One region of the Streptomyces sp. NPDC059142 genome, then DNA from elsewhere that is predicted to be linked to it. Evidence: riboswitches for the same ligand, from Rfam matches in the RefSeq annotation. Region 1 holds a riboswitch; each other region holds the start of a gene.
The links. Region 1 has a riboswitch for cyclic di-AMP ahead of ACFXPK_RS21165 (peptidoglycan DD-metalloendopeptidase family protein). Riboswitches for the same ligand answer to the same signal wherever they lie in the genome.

Region 2: another riboswitch for cyclic di-AMP. It lies ahead of ACFXPK_RS14715 (NlpC/P60 family protein); the one in region 1 lies ahead of ACFXPK_RS21165 (peptidoglycan DD-metalloendopeptidase family protein).
Region 3: another riboswitch for cyclic di-AMP. It lies ahead of ACFXPK_RS15685 (M23 family metallopeptidase); the one in region 1 lies ahead of ACFXPK_RS21165 (peptidoglycan DD-metalloendopeptidase family protein).

Annotation. Positions count from the first base shown of each region.
Region 1 is NZ_JBHZDA010000059.1:10,160-20,298, forward strand. It holds gene ACFXPK_RS21140 (STM4014 family protein) at 1-122, shown strand, start outside; gene ACFXPK_RS21145 (STM4013/SEN3800 family hydrolase) at 167-979, shown strand; gene ACFXPK_RS21150 (STM4012 family radical SAM protein) at 976-2,349, shown strand; gene ACFXPK_RS21155 (STM4011 family radical SAM protein) at 2,413-3,258, shown strand; gene ACFXPK_RS21160 (SGNH/GDSL hydrolase family protein) at 3,296-4,120, opposite strand; gene ACFXPK_RS21165 (peptidoglycan DD-metalloendopeptidase family protein) at 4,302-5,285, opposite strand; cyclic di-AMP (ydaO/yuaA leader) riboswitch at 5,290-5,455, opposite strand; gene ACFXPK_RS21170 (tyrosine-protein phosphatase) at 5,903-6,715, shown strand; gene ACFXPK_RS21175 (DUF6126 family protein) at 6,746-6,919, opposite strand; gene ACFXPK_RS21180 (helix-turn-helix domain-containing protein) at 6,942-7,565, opposite strand; gene ACFXPK_RS21185 (aspartate aminotransferase family protein) at 7,625-9,040, opposite strand; gene dxs (1-deoxy-D-xylulose-5-phosphate synthase) at 9,037-10,139, opposite strand, start outside.
Region 2 is NZ_JBHZDA010000032.1:33,154-43,292, reverse strand. It holds gene ACFXPK_RS14720 (ATP-dependent DNA helicase) at 1-1,544, opposite strand, end outside; cyclic di-AMP (ydaO/yuaA leader) riboswitch at 1,825-1,999, shown strand; gene ACFXPK_RS14715 (NlpC/P60 family protein) at 1,998-3,230, shown strand; gene ACFXPK_RS14710 (hypothetical protein) at 3,439-3,792, opposite strand; gene ACFXPK_RS14705 (NlpC/P60 family protein) at 4,070-5,110, shown strand; gene ACFXPK_RS14700 (hypothetical protein) at 5,288-5,665, shown strand; gene ACFXPK_RS14695 (LuxR C-terminal-related transcriptional regulator) at 5,754-6,476, opposite strand; gene ACFXPK_RS14690 (PspC domain-containing protein) at 6,587-7,885, opposite strand; gene ACFXPK_RS14685 (PspC domain-containing protein) at 8,042-9,415, shown strand; gene ACFXPK_RS14680 (DoxX family protein) at 9,572-10,090, opposite strand.
Region 3 is NZ_JBHZDA010000035.1:43,771-53,909, forward strand. It holds gene ACFXPK_RS15635 (phytanoyl-CoA dioxygenase family protein) at 42-914, shown strand; gene ACFXPK_RS15640 (DUF6309 family protein) at 934-1,569, shown strand; gene ACFXPK_RS15645 (SDR family oxidoreductase) at 1,498-2,268, opposite strand; gene ACFXPK_RS15650 (aspartate aminotransferase family protein) at 2,445-3,896, shown strand; gene ACFXPK_RS15655 (hypothetical protein) at 3,975-4,190, shown strand; gene ACFXPK_RS15660 (HAD family hydrolase) at 4,279-4,920, opposite strand; gene ACFXPK_RS15665 (hypothetical protein) at 4,983-5,177, shown strand; tRNA gene ACFXPK_RS15670 (tRNA-Met) at 5,274-5,347, shown strand; gene ACFXPK_RS15675 (MerR family transcriptional regulator) at 5,463-6,209, shown strand; gene ACFXPK_RS15680 (PP2C family protein-serine/threonine phosphatase) at 6,527-7,690, shown strand; cyclic di-AMP (ydaO/yuaA leader) riboswitch at 7,988-8,142, shown strand; gene ACFXPK_RS15685 (M23 family metallopeptidase) at 8,154-9,203, shown strand; gene ACFXPK_RS15690 (PrsW family intramembrane metalloprotease) at 9,304-10,139, opposite strand, start outside.

The DNA of each region.
Region 1 (10,139 bases):
GCCTCGGCGGACTGCCCGAGCGCGAGGCCGCGGGCCTGGACACCTACGCGGCGCAGCTCGCGGCCCTGCCCCGCCGGGCCGGCCGCACGGCGGCGCTCCACCCCTGCGGAGAGCCCGGATGACGGCCCCACGCCCCGGAACGCCCGGGACCGTCCCCCCGCCCGACATGAACGAGGTGGTCGGGCGCGACGACCTGCTGCTCGTCACCCTCGACACGCTCCGCTTCGACGTGGCGCGCGAACTGGCCGCGGCGGGCCGTATCCCGCACCTCGCCCGCCATCTGCCGGCCGGCCGCTGGGAGGAGCGGCACGCCCCCGGCAGCTTCACCTACGCTTCGCACCAGGCGATCTTCGCCGGTTTCCTGCCGACCCCCGCCGCCCAGGGCCCGCACCCCCGGCTGTTCGCCGCGCGCTTCGGCGGCAGCGAGTCGACGGCCGCCGGGACGTTCGTCTACGACACACCGGACCTGGTCTCGGGGCTCGCCGCGGCCGGATACCGCACGGTCTGCGTCGGCGGGGTCGGCTTCTTCAACCGGCGGGGCGCGCTCGGCTCCGTCCTGCCCGGCATGTTCCAGGAGAGCCACTGGGAGCCGGAGTTCGGTGTGGCGTCCCCGGTCTCCTTCGAGGCGCAGATCGCCCGCGCCGAGCAGGTCGTCGCCGGGCTCGACCCGGAGCGCAGGCTCTTCCTCTTCGTCAATGTGTCGGCGCTGCACCAGCCCAACTGGTTCCACCGGCCGGGCGCCACCGAAGAGGCGGGCGACACCCGGGCCACGCACGCCGCCGCGCTCGAATACGTCGACCGGCACATCGGCCGGCTCTTCGCCGCCGCGAGCCGCCGCCGCCGGTGTTTCGCGATCGTCTGCTCCGACCACGGCACCGCCTACGGCGACGACGGCTGGAGCGGCCACCGGCTGGGCCACCCGTCCGTCTGGACGGTGCCGTACGCCCACTTCTTCCTTGAGCACGGGAGCGCCCCATGACCACCTCGCCGTCGCCCACGCCCCTGGCGACCCCACCGCGTCCGTACGAGAGTTACGTCTACGCCTATCCGCACAAGACGGCCTACCGCCCCCTCGACGACCGGCCCGCGCTGGCCGAGGAGTGGACCGGTGAGCGCAAGGACGCGCTCTCCCTCTATCTGCACATCCCGTTCTGCGAGGTCCGCTGCGGTTTCTGCAATCTCTTCACCCGGATCGGCGCGCCCGGGGAGCTGACGACGCGCTACCTGGACGCGCTGGACCGGCAGGCGACGGCGGTGCGCGAGGCGCTGGACGCGGACGGGGGCGCGGGCACGGAGGGACCGGTGCGGTTCGCCGCCGCGGCCTTCGGCGGCGGTACGCCCACCTATCTGGACGCGGGCGAGCTGGAGCGTCTCTGCGACCTGGCCGAGAAGCGGATGGGCGCCGATCTGCGCGCCGTCCCGCTCTCCGTGGAGACCTCCCCCGCGACCGCGACCGCCGACCGGCTGGCCGTCCTCGCCGAGCGGGGCGCCACCCGGCTGAGCATCGGGGTGCAGAGCTTCGTGGACGCGGAGGCGCGGGCCGCGGTGCGCCCGCAGCGCCGTGCGGAGGTGGAGGCCGCGCTCGGCCGGATCAGGGACGCCCGCATCCCGGTCCTCAACATCGATCTCATCTACGGCATCGACGGCCAGACCCCGGCGACCTGGCGCCGCTCGCTGGACGCGGCGCTCGCCTGGCGCCCCGAGGAGCTGTATCTCTACCCCCTGTACGTGAGACCGCTCACCGGCCTCGGCAAGCTCGGCGCGGGCAGTGACGCCCGGTGGGACCGGCAGCGGCTGGGGCTCTACCGGCAGGGCCGGGACCATCTCCTCGCCGAGGGGTACGAGCAGGTGTCGATGCGGATGTTCCGCCGCCGGGACGCGCCTCCCCAGGGCGCCGACGACTACGCGTGCCAGACCGACGGCATGATCGGGCTGGGCTGCGGGGCCCGTTCGTACACCTCGCGCCTGCACTACTCCTTCGACTACGCCGTCGACATGCGCGCGATACGGGCGATCATCGACGCCTACACGCGGACGGAGGACTTCTCCCGTGCCGAGGTGGGCCGCCGGGTCGACGGGGACGAGGCGCGCCGCCGCCATCTGCTCCAGTCGCTGCTCCAGGCCCGGGGCATGGCGGTGGCGGAGTACCGCGCGCGCTTCGGCGCCGATCCCGCCGAGGACTTCGGGACGGAGCTGGACCGGTTCGCCGCCCTCGGCTGGCTGGACAGCGGTGCGGGCCCCGGGCTGCTGCGGCTCTCCCCCGAAGGGCTCGCGCACTCCGACGCACTGGGCCCGGCGCTGTTCTCGCCCGCCGTACGGGCCGCGATGGCCGCGTACGCCTCGAAGTAGACCGCCGAGGCGGCCCGGCGCGGGCCGCCGCCGAAGCGTTCCGAACGCCCCGAAGGGAGCCCCATGGACCTGACGATCCTCTACCGCGGGCCGCTCGCCTCCTGCGACTACGACTGCCCGTACTGCCCGTTCGCCAAGCGGCGGGACAGCCCGGAGCGGCTGCGTGCCGACCGGGCGGCCCTGGAGCGGTTCACCGCGTGGGCGGCCGCCGCCACGGACGACCGGCTCTCCGTGCTGTTCACGCCCTGGGGCGAGGGGATGGTCCGCTCCTGGTACCGGCGGGCGCTCACCGAACTCTCGCTGCTGCCGCACATCCGCCGGGTGGCCGTCCAGACGAATCTCAGCTTCCGTACCGACGGGCTGGCGGACGCCGATCCCGCGAAGCTCGCCCTGTGGTGCACGTACCACCCGGGGCAGACGCCGTACGAACGTTTCCTGACCAAGGCCCATGAGCTGGCGGCGCGCGGGATCCGGTACAGCGTGGGGGTCGTCGGACTGGACGAGCATCTGGAGCACGCACGCCGGCTGCGCGCCGAGCTGCCCCCGCACGTCTACCTGTGGATCAACGCGGCCGAGGGACACACGTACACGGACGAGGAGGCCGCGCGGTGGACGGAGCTGGATCCGCTCTTCCCGTACAGCCGCCATCCGCACCGCTCGGCCGGACTGCCGTGCCGCACGGGCGAGTCGGTGATCTCGGTGGACGGTGAGGGCACGGTACGGCGCTGCCACTTCGTCCGCGCCGAGCTGGGCAATCTCTACGACGGCTCGTACCGGCGCGCGCTCGCGCCGCGGGCCTGTCCGCTGGCGGTGTGCGACTGCCATATCGGCTATGTCCATCTGGAGACGCTGCCGCTGTACGACGTCTTCGCGGGCGGGGTGCTGGAGCGGATCCCGGCGGGGGCGTGAGGTCACGACGCCCCCGCCGCCCGGGACCCGGGCCGTGTCAGTGCTCCAGGGGCAGCAGGTCCGGCCGCTTCGCCTCGATGTGGTCGCCGGAGGAGGCGCCGCGCAGCCTCCGTCCGATCCAGGGCACCAGATACTCGCGGGCCCAGTGGATGTCGTCGCGCCGTACTTCGAACGTGCCGCGCGGCGGCAGCGGCGGCCACGGCTGGTCCGGGTCGGCGGGGACGTCGACGCCGAGCACCTGTCCGGCGCGCAGCGCGACCCGGGTGTGGCCCTCGGGCGACAGATGCAGCCGGTCGCCGTCCCAGGCCCGCCGGTCCTGGACGGTCCTCAAGGACCAGAGGTCGAGGACGGGGCAGCCGTAGCGGTCGGCGATGGCCCGTGTGTGTTCGTTGAACGTGGCGATCTTGCCGCGCAGATGGCGCAGGACGGGCACGCGGCGGGTGTCGAAGCCGGTGGCCAGCATGACCGTGCCGACGGCGCCGGTGAGATCGGCGACGGCCCGCTCGAAGCGCTCGGCGACGTCGTCGGGGTCGGTGCCGGGGCGGATGATGTCGTTGCCGCCCGCGCAGAAGGTCACCAGGTCCGGGGCGAGTTTCTTGGCCCGGGGGATCTGTTCCGCGACGATCTGGTCGAGGAGCCGGCCGCGTACGGCCAGGTTGGCGTAGCGGAAGTCGCCGTGGACGGGGTCGGCCGTCGCACCGGAGAGCGGTAGCTGGTCGGCGAGGAGGACCGCGAGCCGGTCCGCCCAGCCGACGAACAGCCCGTCGGGTCCTGGATCTCCCACACCCTCCGTGAAGCTGTCACCGATCGCCGCGTACGACCCGAATATCTTGTCTCTTCTTGCTCTCGAATCGTCTGCCACAGCAGGGTATTTTCCACCCGGCCATGTGACCTACGCGACCGTAGGCAGGGGTTGACGTGGGGTGAGAAAGACCATCGGTCAATTTTCTTTCAAGTGGGAATAGCGAAATCCCGTACGGCCCGGCACTTATCGGTGCCGGGCCGTACGGGAAATGCGGGTGCCTCGGTGTGCGTCGGACGGGTCAGATGGAGACGCCGTTCTGGCGGAGGAAGGCCAGCGGGTCGACGTCCGAGCCGTACTCCGGTCCCGTGCGGATCTCGAAGTGCAGGTGCGGCCCGGTCACATTGCCGGTGGCCCCGGAGAGCCCGATCTGCTGCCCCGTGGAGACGCTCTGGCCGGCCGAGACGGAGAGGGAGGAGAGGTGGGCGTACTGGGAGTACATGCCGTTGTCGTGCCGGATGACGATCTGGTTGCCGTACGAGCCGCCGCTGCCCGCGGTCACGACGGTGCCCGCGCCGACCGCCTTCACGGTGGTGCCGGTGGAGGCCACGAAGTCCACACCGGTGTGGTAGCCGCTGGACCAGCTTCCGCCCGCGGCGCGGTACGCCGTACCGACGCCGACGCCGTCGACCGGCAGGGTGAAGCCGGAGGCGCTGGTCCGCGCGGCCGATTCGGCGGCGGGCGCCGCCTTCTTGGCCGCGGAGGAGGAGGTGCCGGACGAGGGCGCCTTCGACGACGTGGACGCCTTGGGCTTCGACTCGGTCCTCGACTGCTTCGAGGCGGCGGGCGCCTCGGAACGGGCGGTCGCGTTCCTGCCGCCGATGGTGAGCTTCAGGCCGGGGTGGATCAGCCCGGGGTCGGCGCCGACGGCCTGGCGGTTGTCCTCGTACAGCCGCTGCCAGCCGCCGCGTACGTTCTGCTCGTCGGCGATCTTGGAGAGGTAGTCACCGGCGACCACCGCGTAGGTGCGCACGCTCGTGCCCTCGGAGCGGGTGACCTGCGTCGCGGCGCCTCTCTGCGGGGCGGCGGCGGGCAGGTTCTGCGCGGTGTGCGCGGTGGCCGGCGCGGCCTGCGGAGCGGCGGCGGGCGCGGCCTGCTGCGCGGCGTGCGCGCCGGTGGCGCCGATGAGCGGCAGTGCGATGGCGGCGCCGCCCGTTCCTGCGGCGATGAATCCGCGCGAGAGCGGGTTGGTCTTCGGGCGGCGGTGCTTACCCTTCGCGGGCATGGCGAATTCCTCTCCGGCGCCTACGAGGTGAGCTGTCGGGTTCGGGCTGGAGCTGCCCGGCCGCGCGTGGTGCGCGACTTCACCCCGAGCCGTCCTGATGCCGGAGCACCGGAACGGCGTACTACCTGGGTCCCCCGCTCCTGCCACGCGTGAATGGGTGGATGGTGTCCCCGAGGCGGCGGCAGGATTCGGCGTTCCGCTCGGATTGAGGGTGAACGTAGGCGAGTGGGACGGCCGGAACAAGCCACCCTTTTCCGTCGGCGGCGCCCGGGTCCTTCCGGGGGAAGATCGCCCGTCACCCTGCGTGGAGTTCCGCCTCCAATTCCCTTTCGAGCGGGCCTTTCCCTTTCGCGCCGTCACCACGGAACGTCACGGATATGATCCTGCTCACGAGACGCGCCCCATCTCCCCCGCGACCGGGGCAGGTTATGCGGAATCAGTCAATCCGGACAGAGGTGTGTTTGGGCGTTTCCTCCCCGCATGACCGGTCCGTGCGTGGACGTCCCCCGGCCGTTCCGCCGAACCGCCCCGCGCGCCAGGGGATGCCGTGACGTCGGTAGGGTCGGGAGCCGACTCCGCCGGCGATCGGCGCCGACGGCAGATCCGGAGGAGCAGGCGTGACGCAGCAGTCGCCGCAGGTCCCGTCCACCGAGCCCGAGCTGTCCGGAGTACGCAACTTCCGTGATGTCGGCGGCCTTCCGACCGGGGACGGACGGCGGGTGCGGTACGGCGCGCTCTACCGCAGCGGGCATCTCGCCCACGCCGGCGTCGAGGACACCGCCTTCCTCACCGGCCTCGGACTCCACACGATCTTCGACTTCCGCAACTCCGCCGATCTGAGGCTGGACGGCACGGACGTGGCGCTGCCGGGCGTACGTCACGTGAACATCCCGCTCTCCGACCCGGCCGACGGCGCCGAGTTCTGGCGGCTGGTCCGCCACGGCGACCTCGAACAGCTCCGCGAGCTGCTCGGGGAGGGCAGGGCCGCGGCCCGGATGATCCGCTCGTACGGCGCGATCGTCACGGAGCGCACGGCGGAGCACGGCCGTCTGCTGCACGCCCTCGCGGAGGACAGTCTCCCCGCGCTGCTGCACTGCGCGGCGGGCAAGGACCGCGCCGGCCTCTCGGTGGCCGTGGTGCTGCTCGCGGTCGGGGTGGAGCCGGAGGCGATCGAGGCGGACTACCTCAAGTCGAACGACCCGCACCGCCGTTACCTCTTCCGCCGCGCCGACCGCACGCCCGCCGCGCTGCCGGAGGAGGCGTCGGCGCTGATCAGCCCGCTCTTCGACGCCCGCGCCGACTATCTCGCCGCCGCCTTCGAGACCATCGAGGGGACCTGGGGCTCCACCGACCGCTATCTCTCCGACGGCCTGGGCCTCACACCCGGGACCCGCGAACGGCTGCGCGCCCGCCTCCTCGACGAGGGCTGACGCCGCGGGCGCTCCGGCACGGCCGGGCCGTCACTGCCCCTGGGCGCCGAGCTCGAAGAGGAGATAGAGGAAGGCCGCGAAGACATGGCCGGCGACCAGATAGGCGAAGAGCCGGATCACCAGTCCGCGCGGGAACTTCTTCTCCTCGTTCATCACATGTTCCGGCGCGCCTTCGCGCGGCGCCGGCTGCTCTGTCTCCGACATGGTGGGGACCTCTCTCAGCGGGTCAGACACGGGGGGCCGGGCCACCGAGGCACAGATCGGCGGCGGGGCTCTGGAGCAGGGTGTGGACGAAGAGCAGCTCGGTCCCCTCGGGGCCGGCCGCGGCGATGCGGTGCGGGGTGAGCGAGTCGAAGTGCGCGCTGTCCCCGGGGCCGAGCAGATGCAGGGTGTCGCCCAGGCTCAGCCGGAGCCGGCCGTCGAGGACGTAGAGCCACTCCTCACCGGGGTGGACGCGGACCAGGTCACCCTGCGCCCCGTACGGGACCTGGAGCCGCAGCGGCTGCATGGCGCGGCCGGAGCCGCCCGCCTGGTGGTAGGTCCAGCCGTCGGCCTCGACGGGTTCGGCGCGGCCGGCCCGGACGATCGGCTCGCGCTCCGGAGGGGCCTCGCCGAGCAGTTCGGAGACGGTCGTTCCGTAGATCCGGGCCAGACCCAGCAGCATGGGCAGGGAGGGCTGTCTGCGCCCCGTCTCCAGCCGGGAGAGATGGGCGGGTGAGAGCCCCGCCCGCCGGGCGGCGGCCTCCAGGGTGAGCCGGCGGCCCCGGCGCAGTTCACGCAGGCGCGGCGCGACGTCGGGAAGCTGGTCGGACAGCGCGTCGGCCGCCTCTCCGGCGGAGGGTGTGCTCATACGTCCATTGCGCCAGGAACTTTCCTCCGGGGCAAATTTCTTGCCCCGGAGGCAAAAGGCTATCGGTTGGCGACGGCCTGCTTCACCAGTGTCCTCCCGAAGTCCCACATCAGTCCGCCCCCGGCGTGTGCGTCGTCCATCACGGCCGTGAAGGCCGTCACGAAGCGGTCCACCTCGCGCTCCCCGATGGTCAGGGGCGGAATCAGTTTGATCACTTCGAGATGGTCGCCGGAGACCTGGGTGAGGATCCGGTGCTTCTGGAGCAGCGGTACGACGACCATCTGGGCGAAGAGCCCCTTGCGCGCGGCCTGGAGCATCGCCCAGCGCCCGCGCAGCCGCATCGAGTCGGGCCGGCCGAACTCGATGCCGATCATCAGCCCCCGGCCGCGTACCTCGTGCAGCAGCTCGTAGCGGTCCACGAGGGCGGCCAGCCGGGATCTGAGCAGCTCGCCGGTGGCCCGCGCGCCCGCGACGACCTGCTCGTCCTCCAGCACCGACAGCACGGCCAGCCCCGCCGCCATGGCCTGGGCGTTGGAGCCGAAGCTCGCGGAGTGGACCAGGACCCGGTCCATCGAGGAGTAGACGCGCCGGAAGATCCAGTCCTTGCCGAGGGTCGCGCCGACGGGCACGTAACCGCCGGAGAGGGCCTTCGCGACGCAGACGAGGTCCGGCTCCACGCCCTCCTCGTGCTGGTACGCGTAGAAGTCGCCGGTCCTGCCGAGGCCGGTCTGCACCTCGTCGGCGATGAGCAGCGCCTTGTGGCGGTGGAGCAGCTCCTGGGCGGCGCGCAGGAAGCCGGGGGGCGCGGCGTGGACGCCCTTGCCCTGGATCGGCTCCACGATGAGTCCGGCCACATCGCCGCGGGCCAGCTCCCGCTCCAGCGCGTCGAGGTCGCCGAGCGCGATCGCGGTGTCGGGCAGCAGCGGCGCGAAGCCGTCGCGGAAGCCGTCCTCGCCGTTGACGGAGAGCGAGCCGGTGGTCAGCCCATGGAAGGCGTGGCCGCAGTAGAGGATCCTGGGGCGGCCGGTGGCGTACCGGGCGAACTTCAGGGCCGTCTCGACGGCTTCCGTACCGCTGTTGCCGAAGAACACCCGGTCCAGGTGCGGGCTGTGGGCGAGCAGCTTCTCGGCGAGGAGGCCGGGCAGCGGCTGGCAGTCGAAGCGGGTGAGGTCGGCGAGGGAGGCGTCGAGGACGTCGTGGAGCGCCTTGCGTACGACGGGGTGGTGCCGGCCGAGGCCCATCACCCCGAAGCCCGCGAGCATGTCCAGGTAGTCGTTGCCCTCCGCGTCCCAGAAGTAGGCGCCCTCGGCCCGTTCGTAGACCCGGTCGAAGCCGATGGTGTGCAGCATGCGAGGGAGCTGGTGGTTGAGGTGTCTGGTGTGCAGCTCGTAGCGCTCGGCGCCGCGCTCCGCGAGCAGCCGCGCGAGGTCGAACCCCTTGGACGGCGCCGGCGCGGGCTCGGGGGTTTCCTTCATCGCGGGCTCTCCTTCCCGGTCAGCGCGGTGGTGATCCGTCCGGCGATCTCCACCGGGGTGAGCCCGATGTCGGCCAGCACCTCGCCGCGTTTGGCGTGCGCCAGGAACTGTTCGGGGATGCCGAAGGTACGCAGCGGTACGTCGACGCCCGCGTCCCGGAGCGCCTGGCCAATGGCGGAACCCACGCCGCCGCTGCGGCAGTTGTCCTCCACGACCGCGACCAGCCGGTGCCGTTCGGCCAGCGGTGCGAGCTGTTCGTCGACGGGTTTGACCCAGCGCGGGTCGACCACGGTGCAGCCGATGCCGCGCTCCGCGAGGAGCCCGGCGGCGTCCAGGCAGACCGGGGCGAGCGCGCCGACCGCGACGAGGAGCACGTCGTCGGCGCCGTCCGGCGCCCCGCGCAGCACATCCATGCCGCCGACGCGCCCGACGGCGGGGATCTCCGGTCCCACCGCCTCCTTCGGGAAGCGCACCACGGTCGGCGCGTCGTCCACGGCCACGGCCTCGCGGAGCTGGGCGCGCAGTTGTCCGGCGTCGCGCGGCGCGGCGATCCGCAGTCCGGGGACGCACTGGAGCATGGACATGTCCCACATGCCGTTGTGGGAGGGTCCGTCCACCCCGGTGACCCCGGCGCGGTCCAGGACGAAGGTCACCCCGCAGCGGTGCAGGGCAACATCCATCAGGAGCTGGTCGAAGGCGCGGTTGAGGAAGGTCGCGTAGACGGCGACGACGGGGTGGAGGCCGCCGGTGGCGAGTCCGGCGGCGGAGACCGCCGCGTGCTGTTCGGCGATCCCCACGTCCCAGATCCGGTCGGGGAACCGCTCGGCGAACTTCGTCAGCCCCACGGGGTGCAGCATGGCCGCCGTGATCGCCACGACGTCGGGGCGCTCCTCCCCGATCTCGGCGATCTCGTCGCGGAACACCGAGGTCCAGGTGGGGGCCCCGGCGGGCGCCAGCGGCTCGCAGGTCAGCGGGTCCATCACGCCGACGGTGTGGAAGCGGTCCGCGTCGTCCTGGAGCGCGGGGGCGTAGCCGCGGCCCTTCTCGGTGAGGCAGTGCACCAGTACGGGACCGTGGAAGCGTTTGGCCCGGTGGAGGG
Region 2 (10,139 bases), on a different contig from region 1:
TCCACGCGCCGCAGCGCCTGCGGGAAGGTGATCTTCTCCCGGAGCGCCAGGGCGTCGATCATGGCCTCCGCGCGGTCCCCGATGCCGCGCTTGGGCACATTAAGGATCCGGCGCAGCGGTACGTTGTCCTCCGGATTGGCGAGGACACGCAGATAGGCCAGGACGTCCCGGACCTCCTTGCGTTCGTAGAAGCGCACTCCGCCGACGACCTTGTACGGCAGGCCGACCCGGATGAAGATCTCCTCGAAGACACGGGACTGCGCGTTCGTCCGGTAGAAGACGGCGACATCGCCCGCCTTGGCCTCGCCCGCGTCCGTCAGCCGGTCGATCTCGTCGGCGACGAACTGCGCCTCGTCGTGCTCCGTGTCCGCGACGTAGCCGGTGATCTGGGCGCCCGCGCCGGCCTTGGTCCACAGGTTCTTCGGGCGGCGGCTCTCGTTGCGCTCGATGACCGCGTTGGCCGCGCTGAGGATCGTCTGCGTGGAGCGGTAGTTCTGCTCCAGCAGGATCGTCGTCGCGTCCGGGTAGTCCTCCTCGAACTGGAGGATGTTGCGGATCGTGGCGCCGCGGAAGGCGTAGATCGACTGGTCGGCGTCGCCGACGACGCACAGCTCGGCCGGGTCCTCGCCCTCGCCCGAGGGGCCCACCAGTTCGCGTACGAGGGTGTACTGGGCGTGGTTGGTGTCCTGGTACTCGTCCACCAGGACGTGCCGGAAGCGGCGCCGGTAGTGCTCGGCGACGTCGGGGAACGCCTGGAGCAGGTGGACGGTGGTCATGATGATGTCGTCGAAGTCCAGAGCGTTGGCCTCGCGCAGCCGCGCCTGGTACATCCGGTACGCCTCGGCGAGGGTCTTCTCGAAGCCGTCGACCGCCTGCCCGGCGAAGGTCTCCTCGTCGACCAGCTCGTTCTTCAGGTTGGAGATCTTGGCGCTGAAGGACTTCGGCGGATAGCGCTTGGGGTCGAGGTCCAGATCGCGGCAGACCAGGGCCATCAGCCGCTTCGAGTCGGCGGCGTCGTAGATCGAGAACGACGACGTGAACCCGAGCCGCTTCGACTCGCGCCGCAGGATCCGTACGCAGGCGCTGTGGAACGTCAGCACCCACATCGCCTGGGCGCGCGGGCCCACGAGCTGGCCGACGCGCTCCTTCATCTCGCCCGCGGCCTTGTTGGTGAAGGTGATCGCCAGTATCTGGCCGGGGTGGACGCTTCGGGTGCCGAGGAGATGCGCGATCCGGTGGGTCAGCACCCGGGTCTTGCCGGACCCGGCCCCGGCGACGATGAGCAGCGGCGATCCCGTGTGCACGACGGCCGCCCGCTGCTCCTCGTTCAGCCCTTCGAGGAGCGAGGCGGGGTCGATGACCGTGCGGGGCGCGCCGTCGCGGTGGTACGGGTCCCGGGCCGGGGGCACGTCGTACGCGCCCTGGAACAGGTCGTCGGGCACCTGCTCCGGGGCGTGCTCGTCCTGGTCCTCGGGCGGCGGGGGGTGCTCGTCGCCGGAGGGCTGGAGGTCGGCCAGGAAGCTGTCGTCAAAGAGGCTGCTCATCGCTTAACGAGTCTAGGCGGCCGCACTGACAGTCGGCGCCCGACCGGGAAAGCCGGTGGGGGAAGTCGGCCCCGCGGGCCGGGCCGGGAAGCCGGACGGTCCCGGTCCACATACGGAGCGTGACGCTATACCCCGCACGGGGGCTCCCTGCACTCCACACGAGCAAATGGTCACAGAAATGTATCGGGCATATCGGCCATCCACCTTCACATCAGCGCCACATTTTGGCTAGCGTGCTCGATCAGGCAGCCCGTACCTCTGATGGCGATCCGCGCCGAGCGGGCGGCCCACGCCGAATCCGGGCTTTCCGCAAGGAAGTTCGGAACCGGGGACCCACTCTGCACGACCGGGGTGAATCGGGCCGTACGTTCGCCGTACGCACAAGGCCCGTAGGGCAGCCTTCCGTTCCGCCCGAACCCGACAGCTAACCCGGTAGGCGGTCCACGGAAGGAGATGCCGAACTTGGCGTCGCATCGCAAGTCGCGCAGCCGTAGCGGAGTAGGCCCCAACTCTTCCGCGGTCGGAGTGACGACGGCCGCCATCGCCTCGGTCACGCTGCTGTCGACGCAAAGCGCGGACGCCGCGCCCGCGGATTCGAAACCGTCGGTCGAAGAGGTGCAGAAGAAGGTCGACGCCCTGTACCGCCAGGCCGGTGGAGAGTCGCAGACGTACAGCAGGGCGAAGGAGACCACGGCCAAGCAGAAGCGCACGGTCGACCGGGTCATCGAGGGCGTCGCCAAGAGCGCGGACAAGCTGAACGAGGCGCGCCGTACGCTCGGTTCCTCCCCCGCCGCACGGCCCGGGGAAGCCGCGGGCACCCCGGCGGCCACCCTGGCGTTCACGGACGGCCCGCAGCCGCACGCCGGGCGGAGCGGGGCGGTGGACGCGCCGACCGACCGTCGGCGGAGCACCGTCGCGGAGCCCCCGGCGCGCCACGCGGAGGCGGTGGAGGAGCGGGACCGGGCCGCCATGAGCCTCGATCCGGACGAGTCGCCCGCCTCCCTGCGGAACAGCAAGGAGAGCATCCAGAAGAAGCTCGCCGAGGCCCGCGCGCTGCTGGCGCGGCTCACCGCGGAGGAGCAGGCGCGGCTGGCCGCGCTGGAGCGCAAGAGGGAAGAAGAGGCCCGGCGCGCGGCGGAGGCGCAGGCCAAGGCGGAGGCCCGCGACAAGGCGGAGGCCGAAGCGGAGGCGGAGCGCCGGCGCGAGGCGGGACAGCCCCAGGTCACCGACGCGGGCGGTCTCGCGGCGGCGAGCACCGTCGGCGGTACGGTTCCGGTCGCGGTCGGCGGCACCGCCATGGAGGCCGGGACCGGCGGTGACCCGGCCGCCACGTACGCGGCCAAGGCGGCCAAGGTGCTGGCCTTCGCCGCCGCCCAGATCGGCAAGCCGTACGTCTGGGGCGCCTCGGGGCCGAGTTCGTACGACTGCTCGGGGCTGACCCAGGCTGCCTGGAAGGCGGCGGGCGTCGAGCTGCCGCGCACCACCGCCGCCCAGGTGAACACCGGCACGCGCGTCGCCACCGACGACCTGCTCCCGGGCGACCTGGTCTTCTTCTACGACGACCTCAGCCACGCCGGTATCTACATCGGCGACGGCATGATGATCCACGCGCCCAAGCCGGGCGCGAACGTACGCGAGGAATCGATCTACTACATGCCGATCTACGGCAGCGTCCGCCCGGCCTGACCCCCGGCCCGGTCACCGGCCGGGCCTCGGGTCGGATCTCCGGCCCGGGTCTCCGGCCGGCCCTGGGGTCCGGTCTACGGCCCGGGTCTCCGGCCGGGCCTCGGGTTCGGTCTGCGGCGGGTCCTCGGGTCCGGTATGCGGCGGGTCCTTGAGCGGTCCGTCCCCGGCCTCCGGTTCCCCCGCGCACGCGGGGGACGGAGCGCCGGGATCAGGTCCAGAGGGTGGCGATGAGGATGTTCGCCACCGTCAGCCCGCCCACCGCGCCGAACAGCGGCTTCGCGGCGGCCTCGTCGTCCCGCTTCACGTACACGATGCCCAGGATCACGACCAGGACGGCCATCTTGACGCCGAGCTTGATGTTGTTGAGCGCCTGGTCGTCGGCCTGGCTGAGGCCCACCAGCACCATCCCCGTGATCAGCATCGTCAGCGCTCCGTGCAGCATCGGAGGGGTGAAGCGCGCCGTCCCGGCGCTCATCGCCTTCGTCTGCGTCAGGAATCCGCCGAGCAGCGAGGCTATGCCGATGATGTGCAGGGCGACGAAGACATTGATGAGTACGTCCATGCCGGGAGCGTAGCCGGGCCGTATCACCCCTCCTCGGTGAGGTGAGGCTTACTTCCATGATCGATCGGGTCCGTCCGGAAGGGCACAAGTGCGCACTCCGGACGGACGATCCTGATCAGGAAGCGCTCCGGAACCTTCACCTCCCGCCAATTCCCGCCATGCCGAGGCCGAGTCGTGATCCGGCGTCCTAACGTCCTGCGTGCGGCCCCTCCCCGGCCGTACCGGGCGGCCGTACCGCACGGAATCGACGGAGACGAAGGAAACGGACCCCGCCCCCGTGGCAGCGCACCGAAAGCCCAGACAACGCCCGTTCACCGGCCAGGCCGGCCGCACCGCCGCGACGCTCGCGCTCGCCGGTGCCGCGACCGCCACGGCGGCGGGACCCGCGCACACCGAGCCCCGGCTCACCCCCGCGCAGATCAAGGCCAAGGTCGACGCGTTGTACACGCAGGCCGAGGCCGCCACCGAGCAGTACAACGGCACGAAGGTGAAGGCCGACGAGGCCCGCGCCTCGCTCACCGTGCTGCGCGACGAGGCCACCCGCAGGACGGAGCGGCTCAACGCCTCGCGGGACCAACTCGGCTCGATCGCCTCGGCCCAGTACCGCAGCGGTGGCCTCGACCCGGCCGTACAGCTCGCCCTCAGCTCCCGTCCCGAGGAGTATCTGGAGCGGGCCGGTCTCGCCGAGCGTGCGGGCAGCCGGCAGGCCGCCGCCGTCGCCGGGATCCGCAGGGAGCTGTCGGTCGTCGCCGGGCTGCGCTCCCGGGCGGACACCCAGCTCACCGATCTCACGGCCCGCCGCGCCGAGCTGGCCCGGCACAAGTCCACCGTCCAGGGGAAGATCGCCTCCGCCCGGCGGCTCCTGGACAGGCTCACCGCCGAGCAGCGCGACCGCTACGAGGCGCGGGACGGCGGGTACGCCGCGCGCGCGGACCGCGGGACGCCACGCGGTGCGGTACGGGCGCCGAACGCGCGGGCCGAGGCCGCCGTCGCCTTCGCGTACGGGGCGATCGGCAAGCCGTACGTCTGGGGCGCGACCGGCCCAGGGTCCTTCGACTGCTCGGGGCTGACCCAGGCCGCCTGGCGCGCCGCCGGGGTCGCCCTCTCCCGTACCACCTACACACAGATCAACGCGGGCAGGCGCGTCACACGCTCCGAGCTGGCCCCCGGTGACCTGGTGTTCTTCTACTCGGGCATCAGCCATGTCGGGATCTACGTGGGCGACGGGCAGATGATCCACGCGCCGCGGCCGGGCACGGCGGTCCGGCTCGCGCCGGTCGACCAGATGCCGTTCGCGGGGGCCGCCCGGCCCGTCTGACGCCCCCCGGACACCTCTGATGACTGTCACGCGGCACCGGCCGGATCCGTCATGGGGCCCCGGCCGCCGAGGGGTTGTCTCCGACGGCCCATGCCGGAGTGCCTCGTTCCCTTCCCCGGTTGACGATGAGCACGAGAACGCCATCGGAACGGTGAGGGGGAGAGGAAAGGGGCGGTCGTGAGCCGAGCCACCGCTGTCAGTACGACGGTCCTCGTCGTCGGCGCACTGTTCGTCCTGGCGCCCGTGGGCGTCACCCCGAAGGGCTGCGGGGATCTCTCCGGCGGCCGGCTCTGTGTCGAGGGCCCGATCGGCGGCGCGGGCCACTTCACCACGCGCTATGTACGGACCGGGGTCGGCCACGAGATCCCCGTCCGCCTCGGCTACCAGCGCAGGGATGCCCGGATCACGGCGTTCCCCGGCTGGTTCGGCACCGTGCGCACCCGGCAGGGCCGCGCCGAGCTGACCGGCGTCCTCGACACGCGGCCCGGCGAGTGCATCCGCGGCGTGCTGGCCCACCAGGGGCGGCTGTACGTGACCGGCTGGCACTGCCGGTGAGCCGCGGACGGGGCCGCGCCCGGCGGGCCGCCGGGCGTCGGCTCCGCAGTCGGGCCGGTCGGCAGGGCGCCGGGCGTCGGCTCCGCGGTCAGACCAGCCGGCGGGCCGTCGCCCAGCGGGTGAGTTCGTGGCGGTTGGAGAGCTGGAGCTTGCGCAGGACCGCCGAGACATGGGACTCCACGGTCTTCACCGAGATGAAGAGCTGCTTGGCGATCTCCTTGTAGGCGTAGCCCCGCGCGATGAGCCGCAGCACCTCGCGCTCGCGCTGCGTGAGCCGGTCCAGGTCCTCGTCCACGGGCGGCGCGTCGGTCGACGCGAAGGCGTCCAGGACGAAGCCGGCCAGCCGGGGCGAGAAGACCGCGTCGCCCTCCTGGACCCGGAAGACCGAGTTGACCAGATCCGTGCCGGTGATCGTCTTGGTGACATAGCCGCGGGCGCCGCCCCGGATCACGCCGATGACGTCCTCGGCCGCGTCCGAGACCGAGAGCGCCAGGAAACGCACCGGGTTCTCGGCCGCCGTCATCATCGGCGCGCAGCGGCGCAGCACCTCGACCCCGCCGCCGCCCGGCAGATGGACGTCGAGCAGGACGACCTCGGGGCGGGTCGCGGTGATCACGGTGACCGCCTGGTCGACGTCGGCCGCCTCGCCGACGACCTCGACGCCCGTCTCCTCCGTACGGCCGATCTCGGCCTGGACGCCCGTACGGAACATCCGGTGGTCGTCGACGAGCACGACGCGGACGCGGCGGCCGTCCCCCGCCGGGTCCCCGCTCGCCGCGGGAGTGGATTCGGCGTGTACGCCCTCGCTCATGGTGTCTGTCCCTCGCCCTTGTCGCTCCGCAGCCGTCTGCGCGGCTCTCGTACCGTACGGTCCCCTCCCGGCGACCGGTCCATCCACCGCCGGTCGGCGCGTGCCCCCGCTCAGTCGGCGCGCTCCATCTCCAGCTCGACCTCCGTGCCGCCGTCGGGCACCGCGCGCAGCCGGGCCGTGCCTCCGTTGCGCTGCATACGGCCGATGATCGACTCCCGGACGCCCATCCGGTCGTCCGGGACGGAGTCCAGATCGAACCCGGGGCCGCGGTCGCGTACGGAGAGGAAGACCGTACGCCCCTCGACCTCCGCGAACACCTGTACGGCGCCGCCCTCGCCACCGTACTTGGCGGCGTTGACCATCGCTTCGCGCGCGGCCTGCATCTGCGCGGACAGCTTCTCGTCGAGCGGGCAGTCGCCGACGACCACGACCTCGATCGGCACGCCGTGGTAGTCCTCCACCTCGGCCGCCGTCCGCTTCACCGCGTCGGCGAGCGTCGTGGGCTCGTCCGCCTCGTCCTTGCCCGTGCCCTCCGGCTTGTAGAGCCAGGCGCGCAGCTCGCGCTCCTGGGCGCGGGCGAGTCTGCGTACCTCTCCCCCGTCGTCCGCGTTGCGCTGGATGAGCGTCAGGGTGTGCAGCACGGAGTCGTGGACGTGCGCGGCGACCTCGGCGCGCTCCTGTGCGCGGATCCGCATCAGGCGCTCCTCGGAGAGGTCCTGGGTCATCCGGACGAGCCAGGGCCCGGCGAGCAGCGCGACCCCGGCGACGACGGCGATCGCGCCCGTCAGCACATTGCCGAACTGGGCCGCCGCGCCGCGGACCACCATGAAGACGGCGAGGCCGAGCCCGACCAGGGCGACGCCGGAGAGCCCCCGGGCGAGCTGGAGTATCCGGCGGCGGCGGCCGATCTCGGTCCAGCGGGCGCGTCGCGCGTTGTCCGCCTGACGCCAGACGAGGACGACGCCGACGCCGATCAGCAGCATCGGCCAGATGTAGCGGTCGGCGTCGCTGCGGCCCAGGCTGACGTTGCCGATGAAGGTGGCCGCGCTGACGACCAGCGCGAGCAGGGCGAAGAGCTGGCCCTTGTCGGGCTTGCGCAGCCGGCGTCTGCCGTCCGGGCTGGTCTCGAAGAGCGGGCGGGACTCGACGGCCCGGCCGCCGACGCCGAGCGGGACGACGATCCAGAACACGGCGTAGAGCAGGGCGCCCAGGCCCTGCGAGAAGAAGAAGATGAGGAAGACGAGCCGGACCCAGGCCACCGGCAGTCCGAGATGGCCTGCGAGTCCGCGCGCGACCCCGCCGAGCATCCGGCCGTCCGCGCTGCGGTACAGCTTGCGCGGCGGCTGCTCCTCGGGCCCGGGGGCACGGGAGTGCGGCGACGCGGCGGTGCGAGGCGGGGCGGCTGGCATGCACCGATGGTCACACGGCGGGGCGGGACAGGGCATCAGGGTCGTACCCCTGACGTGACCCTGATCCGGGACCGGGGGCTCCGGGGGGCCAATATCAGGGTCAGACCGGGGTCGTCGCCGGTGGAGACCGGGCCCTCGCCCCGTCACCATGGTCGTATGACCCAGCCGCCGACTCAGCCGCCGTCCTCGCCGACCGCGCCGTCCGCCGCACCGCCACCGCCCTCGGGCGCCACCGCGGTCGCGGGCGCCCCCGCGCATCTGCACCGCAGCCCCCGGCAGAAGGTGTTCGCGGGCGTGTGCGGCGGGCTCGGCCGGTACTGCGACGTCGACCCCGTCATCTTCCGGATCGTGCTCGGTGTGCTCGCGGCCACGGGCGGGCTCGGGCTGATCTTCTACGGCTTCGCCTGGCTGCTGATACCGCTGGAGGGCGAGGAGGAGAACGAGGCGCGCAGGCTGCTGTCGGGTCGGGTGGACGGCGCGTCGCTGATCGCCGTGCTGCTCGCGCTGGCGGGGTGCGGTCTGTTCCTGTCGATGCTGGACAACGGGGAGACGCTGAGCTTCGCCGGGATCCTGTCGATCACGGTGGTGGGGGCGGCCGTCTGGTCGCAGCGCCGGCGGGGCACCCTGCCGGACGGCGGGCCGCTCGATCCGGCCGCCGCGCATGTGGTGGCGGACGCTCCGCCGGAGACGAAGGCGCCGCCGACGCCGGGGGCCCCGTCGTGGTGGCGGGACCCGATCGTGAAGGACGGCACCACGGGCCCGGTGGGCACGGACTATCTGTGGGGCCCGACGGGCGAGCAGGTGGAGGCGCGGCCCTGGGGCTGGCACAGGCGGGGCAAGGACGGGGCGGGCTGCGGGGACCGGGCGGCGTCACGCATACGGGAGCCCCGCCCGCGGGGCCCGCGCGGGATCGCCGGGGTCGTCTTCCTGCTGGCTCTGCTGGCGGGCGGGCTCGGTACGGGGCTCTCCTGGGAGAGCCGGCCGCTGGGCACGAGCCTGGAGATCGGGTTGACCGCCGCGCTCGCGGTGTTCGGTCTGGGGATCGCGGTCAGCAGCTTCCTGGGCCGTACCGGGGTGGGCACGATCTTCCTGACGGTGGTCACGGCCGGGCTGCTCGCCGGGAGCGCCGCCCTGCCGAAGAACATCACGACGGAGTTCGCGCGCAAGGAGTGGACACCGGTGTCGGTGGCGGCTGTGGAGCCGCGCTACGAGCTGGGGTCGGGCAGGGGCCTGCTCGATCTGAGCGGGGTGTCCGTGCCCGAGGGACGGACGGTCAGTTCGTCGGCCGAGGTGGGTGCGGGTCTGCTCAAGGTCGTCGTACCGAAGGGAGTGACGGTGAGGATGACGGCGAAGGCCGCGCTGGGGGACATCAGGCTTCCCGGTGAGCCGCCGAACGATGTGGACGTCTCGCCGAGGCAGTCGCGGGCTCTCACCCTGGCTCCGGTCGCGGGCAGCGCCCCGGCGGGGACGCTGCGGCTGGAGCTCGAAGTCGGGCTCGGACAGGTGGAGGTCACCCGTGCTGCTTCATGAGTTCCGGCCGGGCCGGCTGATCGTGGGACTGACGGCGCTGGCGGTGTCCGCCGCGTACGTGGGCGACGCGGCGGACGCCGGGCCGACGCCGTGGTTCGTGGCGTTCCCCATCATGTTCTGGGGGCTGTTGCTGGCGGCCGTGGTGACCTGGTGCCACTACCGGATACGGCGGCGACGGTCGGCGAGGACGGCGTCCAAGGAGAACGAGGGCGCCCCGGCGAGCACGAGCGGCAGCCAGGCCATGAGATAGGGCAGGTCGTTGCCGTAGTAGTACGGCGTGGCCCCCCAGCTCACGGTGAGCCAGAGGCTGAGCGAGATCAGGGCGCCGCCGAGCGCGGCGATCCGGGTGAGGAGGCCGAAGAGGGCGCCGAGGCCGACGGCGATCTCGCCGAGGGCGATGGCGTATCCGAAGCCGGCGGGGCTCTTGAGCGCCAGGTCGACGAGGGCGGGGATGGCGGAGCTGTCGCGGACGCCCCGCATCATCTCGCCGACGGAGCCACTGCCGGTGGCCGCGAAGAAGCCGCCCTGGGTCAGTTTGTCGATGCCCGCGTAGAGAAAGGTGACGCCGAGGAAGATCCTCAGTGGCAGGAGCGCGTGGCGCGCGGCGCTCTCACGCCGGCCGAGGCGTTCGCCGCCGAGCCCTCCGTAACCGTCCCTCCGGTAGCCGTGTGTCATCGCCGGGTCCACCTCTCCCTGTCCCGCACCGCGGCCGCGCGGGCGACTG
Region 3 (10,139 bases), on a different contig from region 1:
GACGAAATTCAGTGGAGAGCGGAAGAGAGGGGTGTCGCACCATGCGCGAAAGAATCTCCCCGGAACCGGAGCTCGACGGGGATCTGCTGGAGCAATTCGAGGAACGGGGGTATCTCGTTCTTCCCGGATTTCTTCCGTCCGCTTCGCTGGATCGGCTGGAGCGGGAAGTGGATCTCTGGGTGGACAGCGGTCTGCGGCAGAAGTCGATCGACGCGTGCAGGGAACCCCAGGAGTACGGGACCCCCGATGTGCTGGAGATACAGCTCGAAGCACATGGCGAACTGGCCGTGCACGCCCCGCTGATGGCCCTGCTCTCCGAGGTGATGGGGCCCTCGTTCGTCTTTCACCACATGCACTGCGACCGGCGTGCGCCCGGTGCTCCCGGCAAGGGGTGGCATCACGACTACGAGCAGGTCCCGCAGCGGGGCCGGGACCGGATCATGGTGCACGCGCTGCACTACATCCGCGGTCTGCGCCCGGAGCTGGGCGGGCTCGCGGTGCTGCCCGGCTCGCACCGGGAGATCGCCGAGAAGACCGCCCGTGCCCATCTCGGGACCCGGGAGCTGCCCTCCGAGACCGTCATCGACGAGCTGCCCGCCGGGTCGACGGTGGTGATCCACTCCGCGCTGTTCCACGCCCGCCGCTCCGCCCCCGGCGCCACGGGCGGGCCCCGGTACATGATCGACGCCTCCTACTGCCAGACCGGCACGCGCTGGCCGCCCGTCAAGCCGTACTGGCGTCATGTGCTCGCCACCGCGCGGGGCCTGGGGCTCGACCGGGGGTGGCCCGATCTGTTCGACGAGCGTCACTTCACCGAGTACGGGGCGACGGGCGCCGGGGTGACGGGCGCCGGGGCGACCGACGCCGGGGCGGCCGAGGACGGGGAAGCCACGAGAGGGGCGCGCGAGAGGTGAGAGGGGTGTGGTCCGCCGTATGAAAGTGGTCGCTTCCGTTCCGTTCGAGACCGTCCAGCACCGTTTCGCACGGGCGCATCCGCTCGAACTCGCCCACGAGGCGAACACGAACGACGAGGCCGAGGAGCACATCCGGCAGGCCCAGCACACGCTGGGGGCGTGGCAGCGCGTACTGCTCGACCGGGACGATCTCCTCGGGATCGTGCTGCCGTGGCACCTGGGCGAGGGCGGCACGTGCGAACTCGTCCCCGCGTCCGGTCTGACCGTCGCCGAAGCGGTCCACCGGTTACGGGAGCTGGCCGGCACGTACGCCCGTACGAACCCGGTCTGCGCCCGCAAGCTCGAACGGATGACCACCATGCCCTTCACCCCGCTCTTCCTCAGCACCCGCGCGGTGCCCGGGGTCGACTACGAGGGGCTGGTGGTGCGGGAGGGGCTGATCCATCTCGACGGGCTGCACCGCGCGCTCGCGTGGGAGCGCGCGGGCCGGCTCACGCCGGGCACCCGGATCGAGGCGTTCCTCGCGCACGCCACCCCGGCCGGAGCGGAGCCGGGGCAGGGACCGCCCGGACCGGGGCAGGGCCTACCCCCGCCCCACGTACGGCATCGCGCTGGGCATGACGGCGACGGACTGGATGTTCACGCCCCTCGGTAGGTTCGCCATGACCAGCACCATCTCCACCACATGGCGGATGTCCATCGTCGGCTCCACGCGCAGCGTCCCGTCCGCCTGCCGGACCGCAGGCTGCTCCCGGCCCACCGGGGTCACGTTGCCGATGTCGATCTGGCCGCACGAGATGTCGTAACGGCGGCCGTCCAGCGACAGCGAGCGCGTGATCCCGGCGACGGCGTGCTTCGCCGCGGTGAAAGCGATCGAATCCGGTCGCGGGACCTGGGCGGAGGGGGCGCCGTTGTTGATGATCCGGCCACCGCGCGGCGTCTGGTCCTTCATCATCCGGTACGCGGCCCGCGAGCAGAGGAAGGTGCCGGTGGCGATGGAGTCCATGACGCGGTGCCAGTCCCCGGCGGAGACATCCTCCGTCGGGGTGTACGGCATGGTGTCCGCCGCGTTGTTGAACAGCAGGTCCAGCCGGCCGAACCGCGCGCTCACCTCGTCGAACAGCCGGGTCACGGCGTCCGCGTCCGTGATGTCCGCGGGCACCGGAAGCGCACGCTCCGCCGCCGGGCCCGCGAGCGCCGCGGTCTCCTTCAGCGCGTTCTCGCGCCGCCCGGCCAGTACCACCGTCCAGCCGTCCGCCAGCAGCCCCAGCGCACAGGCGCGCCCGATGCCGCTGCCGGCACCGGTGACGACGGCGATCGCGATCTTTTCGGCCAATTCGACGGGTTCGGGCATGCCCGACTTCCTTTCGCCGCATTCTGGATCTCCGTGAGGACGGAGACGGGCCGACGAGTCTGGGGATTGACCGTGAGGCCCGTCAAGACCGCGTGAAACGTGAATCCCGCCGAGTTCGCCCACCTCTTTTCGAGTTCACCCACCTCTTTCGAACACATTCCCGGGCAGGAGCGATCATGACCTCGATGAATCCATCCGGCGTACCTGTTTCCGGCGTTCCCCGCGTTTCCGGTGAGCCCGGTGCTTTCGGTGTTCCCGGATTTCCGGGTGTTCCCGCCCTCGGCGGAACCGCGAACAGCAGCGCCCTGTTCGAGCGCGCCAAGAAATCCCTCGCCGGAGGAATCAGCTCCTCCTCCCGGCTCACCTCCACCGGGCCGCACCCGTATCCCCTCTACATCACCAGTGGATCCGGCGCCCGCATTCGCGACGCGGACGGAAACGAGTACGTCGACTACCTCGCCGCGTACGGCAGCGCCGTACTCGGCCACGCGCCCCCCGCGCTCACCGGCGCCCTCACCGCGGTCCTCGCCGGCGGGACCATGTTCGGCACCTGCAACGTGCCCGAGGTGGAACTCGCCGAACTCATCCGCGCGATGGTCCCCTGCGCCGACCTCGTCCGCTTCGCCAACTCCGGCTCGGAGGCCGTCCAGGGGGCGATACGGGCCGCCCGCGGCCACAGTGGGCTGTCCAAGGTCCTCAAGTTCGAGGGCCACTACCACGGTTGGACGGACACCCTCGCGATCTCCAACCGCCCCCCGGAGGCGGCGGCCGGGCCCTACGAGGCCCCGCACTCCGTGCCGCACTCCCCGGGCATCCCGGCCGGAGTCAGCGGCGATGTCGTCGTCTGCCCGTGGAACGACCCGGACGCCCTCGTCGCCGTACTCGACGCCCACCGCGGCGAACTCGCCGCCGTCATCTGCGAACCCGTCGTCGCCAACAACGCCTGCACGATGCCCGCCCCCGGCTATCTGCGCTTCCTGCGCGACGAGTGCACGGCGCGCGGCGTCCTCCTCGTCTTCGACGAGGTCTGTACGGGCTTCCGTACCGGACCCGGCGGCGCGCAGGCCCTGTACGACGTCGTGCCCGACCTGGCCGTCTACTCCAAGGCCCTCGGCGGCGGGCTGCCCATCGCCGCCTTCGCGGGCCGCCGCGAGGTGATGGCGGCGCTCGCCAACGGCCGGGTCAAGCACGGCGGTACGTACAACGCCTCACCGCTCTGCGCGACGGCCGCCCTCGTCACGCTCACCGCGCTCGCCGACCCCGCCGTCGTCAAGAAGATCGACGACACCGGACAGCGGATCATGGAGACCATCCGCAGGGCCGCCGCCGACCACCGCGTGGAGTGCGCGGTGCAGGGCGTCGGCGCGATGTTCCAGGTCGTGTTCTCGCCGGGCGGCGCCCCCACCCGCAACTACCGCGACACCCTCCACCTGGACCAGCGGCGGTACGACGTCTTCCGCCACGAGCTGCTGCGCCGCGGCATCCACACCAACGCGCACGGACTGGCCTGCTGGTTCGTGTCGGCCGCGGTGACGGAGGACGACACGGACCGGACCTGTGCGGCGATCGACGAGGTCTTCGCCGTCCTGGGGGGAGGGGGAACACCGGGTACGGAGGGGCGGATGTGACGCACGCTACAGCCCGGTGCGGAAGACGGCGCCGCCGAGATGCTGCGGACGGGGCGGGATCGTCGCACTCTTGGCCGTATGAGTGATGCACCGATCGTCGTCCACCGGGCGTCCGGGACCGGCGGGCGGCGGGTCACGGTCCGCGGGCGGATCATGGGACTCGCCCATTCCGACGACCACCTGGTCGAATTCCTGCGGCTGGCCGGGCTGCCCGACGCCTGGGAACTGCTCGACGACCCCACCTGGGTGGAGTGGCAGGGCGGCCCCGCGCACGAGTACAGCGTGGTGGTGTGAGGGCCCCCGGCCGTCCCGCCGTCCCGCTGTCCTGCCGCTCCGCCGTCCCGCCCGGCCTCCCTCGGCCCCCGCGGGGCCCCGGCGCCGGTCAGTCCGCCATGATCGCGGCGAGCTGCGTCAGGCTGTCGATGCGCCAGTCCGCCGCCTTGACCACGGCCGGGTCGTCGGCCCACAGATACCCCCACGGACCGCGCCGCAGATGCGCCGTGCGCAGGCCCGCCTCCTTCGCGGGGAACAGGTCGTACGCCGGGTGGTCGCCCACGTACACCGTCCGGTCGGGCGGCGCCTGCGCCACGTCGGCCACCCGCGCGAAGAACTCCGGGGACGGCTTCGCGACGCCCCACTCGTCCGAGGTGGCGACGAGATCGGCCGGCAGGTCCAGTCCGCGCAGCAGCTCACCCGCCCGTACGGTCTGGTTGCCCGCCAGGACGACCCGGGCGCCGAGCTTCCGCAGGCCCGCGAGGGCCGGCCGGACATCGGGGTAGAGGTCGGACTCGTCGAGATGCTGGCCGCGCCCCGAGGCCTCCCTGGCCCGGTACGCCTCGGCGACGTCCATGCCGGGCCGGATGAGGCGCAGGGCGTCCGTCTCGTCCCTGTCCTGGACGGTGGCGGCGCCGACCAGCGCGGAGACGGTATGGCGCGGAATGCCGAGCCAGTCGGCCCAGGAGGCCCAGTGGCGGTCGTCGCGCACCAGGGTCTCGCCCACGTCGAACACGATGGTTTCGATCATCGGCCCCAGCGTAGAGGGATACGCTCCGCCGATTGTCAGTGGCTGGCCGTAGCCTTGCTCCTATGTTCGCTTCTTCTTCTCACCCGAAGTCCGCGTCCCCGTCCCCCGTCAGATCCGCCGCGGTGGTGAACGCGGAGATCCGCGCGCTGTGGGCGCGCGCGGGCAGCGCGCTGTCCTCGGCCGAGCAGGAGCGCTACCAGCGGCTGCTGGTGGAGTGGGCCGCGGCCGTACGGGCGGACGTGGTCGAGGCCGCGTAGCGCGGCGCCTTTCCCGGCGGTCCCACGGGAAAAGGGCGGCTCCACGGGAAAGTGGTCATGACCGTGCTCCGGATGGCGTAGAGTTGCATTCAACGGCGCGGGGTGGAGCAGCTCGGTAGCTCGCTGGGCTCATAACCCAGAGGTCGCAGGTTCAAATCCTGTCCCCGCTACTGGAAGAAAACGAAGGCCCGGATTCCTGGTGAATCCGGGCCTTCGTCGTGCCCGGAGCCATGGGGGAGACCGGGGCTTGACCTTTACGTAACGTCAACTTCTACCGTGAACGTCATGGAGTGGTCGATCCAGGACATCGCGAAGAAGGCCGGCACGACGAGCCGTACCCTCCGGCACTACGGCGAGCTGGGACTGCTGGAGCCCAGCAGGACCGGCGCCAACGGGTACCGGTACTACGGCCAGGAGGCCCTGGTCCGGCTCCAGCGGATCCTGCTGCTGCGGGAGCTGGGGCTCGGGCTGCCGGAGATCGCCCGGATACTCGACGGCCGGCAGGACACGGCCGCCGCCCTGCGCGGCCATCTGGACCTGCTGGAACAGGAACGCGAGCGCATCGGACGGCTGATCACGTCGGTGCGGACCACTCTCCACAAGACCGGGAACGGAGAGGAACTCATGGCGGAAGAAGTGCTGGACGGCTTCGCGCACACGCGCTACGAGCGGGAGGTCACCGAGAGGTGGGGCCGTCCCGCCTACGAGAGGAGCGACCGCTGGTGGCGCTCGCTGAGCGGGGAGGAGCGCCGGGCGTTCGGGGCGCGGCACGAGGCGATCGCCCGTGACTGGGGGCGTACCGCGGCGGCCGGTCACGGCGCCGCGAGCGAGGAGGCGCAGGCGGTCGCCCGGCGTCACTGCGACTGGCTGTCGGTGACCGTGGAGCCCACCAGGTCCTATGTCATCGGCGTGACGGCCATGTACGTCGATGATCGACGTTTCACCGCGGCGTATGACCAGTACGGTGAAGGTACGGCTGTGCTCGTGCGGGACGCCATGAAGGTGTACGCCGAGCGCCACCTGACCGACTGAGCTTCTGTACAACGGTGCTCCGTGGTCCCAGTACCGGTCCCCTACCGGTCTTTCGTAGCCCAGTCGGCCGAGGGCGGGTCGCTGCCCGGCGCGGCAGCGACCAGCCTGGGTGGAGCGCGGTACCGTCCGCAGCCGTCGGCGGACCGGGCAGGAGACGACTGGTGGGGAAGCTCAGGAAGATCGGAGAGCGCCTCGGCGGCAGGAGCAGGCGGGACGCCGACGGAGCGGGTGTCCTCGGTGCCGACGGCGCCGGCTTCTGGGCGACCACGGGCAACGGGCGCGACCACCGGCGCGACCCCGCCCGCAACCTCGCCCAGGTGGGCGAGGCGGCGCCGTACGGGCCGCACGGACCGTACGGGTACGCGGCGCGGCGTCTCGCCGGGCGCCGGCTGGTCCGGTTCCTGCCCGCGCTGGTGATCATCGGCGGGGTGGTCCTGGATCTGGCGACCCCGGCGCGGGTGACCGGGGCGCCGCTCTTCGCCGCCGCCCCGCTGATCGCGGCGCCGTTCTACCCGATGCTCGGCACCCTGACGGTGGCCGTGGTCTCCCTCGTGGCCGAGGCGGTGCTGCGGGTCCACACGGACACGCTCTTCTCGGTGGTGTCGTACAGCGAACTGCTGACGGTGCTGCTCGTCTCCGCCCTCGCGCTCTACATCAACGGGGTCGTCAGACGCAGCGGCGAACGGCTGGCGTCCGCCCGCATCATCGCGGAGACCGCCCAGCGCGCCGTGCTGCCCAGACCGGCGGAGCGGATCGGCGGGCTGCGGATCGCGGCGCGGTACGAGGCGGCGCAGGAGGGCGCGTTCATCGGGGGGGACCTGTTCGCCGTGCAGGACACGCCGTACGGGGTACGGCTGGTGGTCGGCGACGTACGGGGGAAGGGGCTGGAGGCGGTCGAGGCGGTCGCCGTGATCATCGGGTCGTTCCGGGAGGCGGCGGAGCAGGAGAGCTCGCTGGAGGGTGTCGCGGAGCGGCTGGAGCGCTCGCTGCTGCGGGAGGGGACGCGGCGGGACGGGCTGGATGTCTTCGAGGGGTTCACCACGGCCGTACTGGCGGAGATCCCGCACGGCGAGGACGTCGTACGGCTCGTCAACCGGGGCCATCCCGAGCCGCTGCTGATGTGCCACGACGGGGCGGTCCGGATGCTGGCGACGCGCGATCCGGCGCTGCCGCTGGGCATGAGCGAGCTGGGCGCGTGGCCGGACCGGGCGGAGCAGTCCGTGTACCCGGACGGCGCGACGCTGCTCTTCTACACGGACGGGCTCACCGAGGCGCGCGACGCCCGGGGGGTCTTCTACGTACCGCGTGAACGGCTCGACGGGCGGATCTTCCAGGGGCCCGACGAGATGCTCCAGGCGCTGATCGACGACGTACGGCTGCACACGGGCGGCGGCAGTCAGGACGACATGGCGCTGCTGGCGGTGAGCCGGCCCGCGGAGGGGGAGCCGGAGCGGCGCAGGACGATGCGGATCGTGCCCTGAGGGCAGCCGGTGATCGCGCCCCGACGGGAGCCGGGGGCGGTACGGCTCCGGCCGTCCGGTCGCGGAGGGTGATCGGTACGTACCCCTCCGCATAACATATGACATACCGTCAGGTATGTGGAGTGGATCGATCTGCTCAGGTTGTCGATCAACTCGCCCTGATGTGGACTCTTGTGTCCCGGTACATCCGATGCGAAGTCGTTAACGATCACCGGGAACAGCTTGGAATAAAGCCCTGGTCTCTATTAACGTTCGATAACGCAGCGCGGTCGTCCCAGCCGTCGTCAGAGATGGCACCGTGCGCGTGCGCCGAATCCCGCGAGGGAACCGGGGAACCACCAATTGGGGTGAATCGGGAGCTACTTGCCGTCCTGGACGGCAGGGGGCCTCCGTAGGAGACCTTCCTGCTCCGAACCCGTCAGCTAACCCGGTAGGCGAGAAGGAAGGAAAGGAGCACGCCTCAGTGGCGTCCAACCAGCCTGCCCCCACGGCCACGGCGACCTTCGCACCCCACTCCTTCGGCAGCGGCGGTGAGAACGAGGCGCCCGGCACCTGGGGGGAGTGGAACCCCACCGAGGAGTCCGTCCGCCCCGTACGCGGCAAGCACCGCGTCGCCAAGCAGCGCAACGGACTCGCCCGCAGCTCCACCGTCCTCGGCGTCGGTGTCATCGCCGCCGTCGGCGCGGGCGGCATCGCCACCGCCCAGGACAAGCCCGCGGTCTCCATATCTCTGCCCGATGCCATCGCGGACAATCTTCCCGACGCCAAATCCCTGCCGGGGATGGGCTATCTCGGCTCGGACGACTCCGACTCCGAGGTGCTGGCCGGCGCGCCGCTGACGACCGCCGGGCTGACGGCCTCGGACACCGAGCAGGGCGCCACCGACGCCGGCGAGGCGCTGCGCGCCCGCATCCTCCAGCAGGCCGAGCGGCAGCAGACCGAGGCCGACGCCACGCAGAAGGCGGCGGCGCAGGACGCGGCGGCCGAGAAGGCCGCGGCCCAGGCCAAGGCGCGCCAGACCGACGCCGAGAAGAAGATCGAGGCGGCCAAGAAGAAGGCCGAGGCGGAGGCCAAGGCCAAGGCCGAGAAGGAGCGCCTCGCCAAGCTGGCGGCCAGCTACTCGCTCCCCACCTCCTCGTACACCCTCACCTCCTCCTTCGGCCAGTCCGGCTCCCTCTGGTCCTCCGGCTACCACACCGGCCTGGACTTCGCGGCGCCGACCGGCACCCCGATCAAGGCCGTGCACAGCGGCACCGTCAAGTCGGCCGGCTGGTCGGGCTCGTACGGCTACCGCACGGTCCTGGAGCTGGATGACGGCACGGAGATCTGGTACGCGCACCAGTCCTCCCTCTCCGTCAGCGCCGGGCAGAAGGTCTCCACCGGTGAGGTCATCGGCCGCGTCGGCGCGACCGGCAACGTGACCGGGCCGCACCTCCACCTGGAGGTCCACACGGCGGGCGGCACGGGCATCGACCCGATGGCCTGGCTGAACGGCAAGGGCATCAACCCCTGAGACGCGCCCCCGCCCTCGCGGGGGACTCCTCCGGCGAGGGGCTCCTCCGCAAGGGACTCCTCCGAGAGGGACCCCTCCGCGAGGGACCCTCCGCGGAGGATCAGTACTGCCGGTACGGGTTGTAGCCGTCGTAGTCGATGTACGGCGGCGGCACCCGCACCCGGCCCGTGGCCCGCGCCGCGTATGTCAGCGCGGGCCCGGCTATCTCCTTGCGTTCCCACAGGTGGTGCAGCAGCTCCTGCTCGCGCTCCACGAAGTCCGGGCCGACCCGGTCCCGCCCGGCCCGGTGGCGCAGGAACGCCAGGGACGTCGCGAACGCCTCGTACTCCCCGACCGCCCGCGCCGCCGCGCGGCCGTGGCCGCGGTTCGCGAACCCCCGCGCCATCGCCCGCGCCCGCATCGAGGAGAGCGCCAGAGGCGCGGCCGGGGGCAGCCACCCCGCCGCGGCGTACGCGGGCAGCTCGGCGGCGAGCGTCCGCAGCTCGCGCTGGCGGCTCCAGATCACCAGCCAGGTCAGCAGCCCGAAGACCGGCACCATGAACGCCCCGTACACGGCGTAGAAGCCGAAGGGCCCGAAGAGCGACGCCGAGGCGTTCCACAGCGCGTGCATGCCCATCGCGAGGACCAGCCCGAGCAGCGGCAGCACCACCCGGCGCACCTTCTGGTGCCGGGCCGCCACGGCCGCCAGACCGAAGCCGATGCCCGTCGCCGCCGTGAAGAGCGGGTGCGCGAACGGCGACATCACGACACGGACGAAGAAGGTCGCCGCCGTGACCGAATTCAGCCCGGAGTGCCCCTGCGTCTGGTCCTCGCCGAAGGCGTTGCCCAGATAGAGGATGTTCTCCGTGAAGGCGAAGCCCGTGGCGCTGAACCCCGCGATCACCACGCCGTCCACCAGTCCCGTGAAGCTCCGGCGGCGGAAGAGGAAGATCAGCA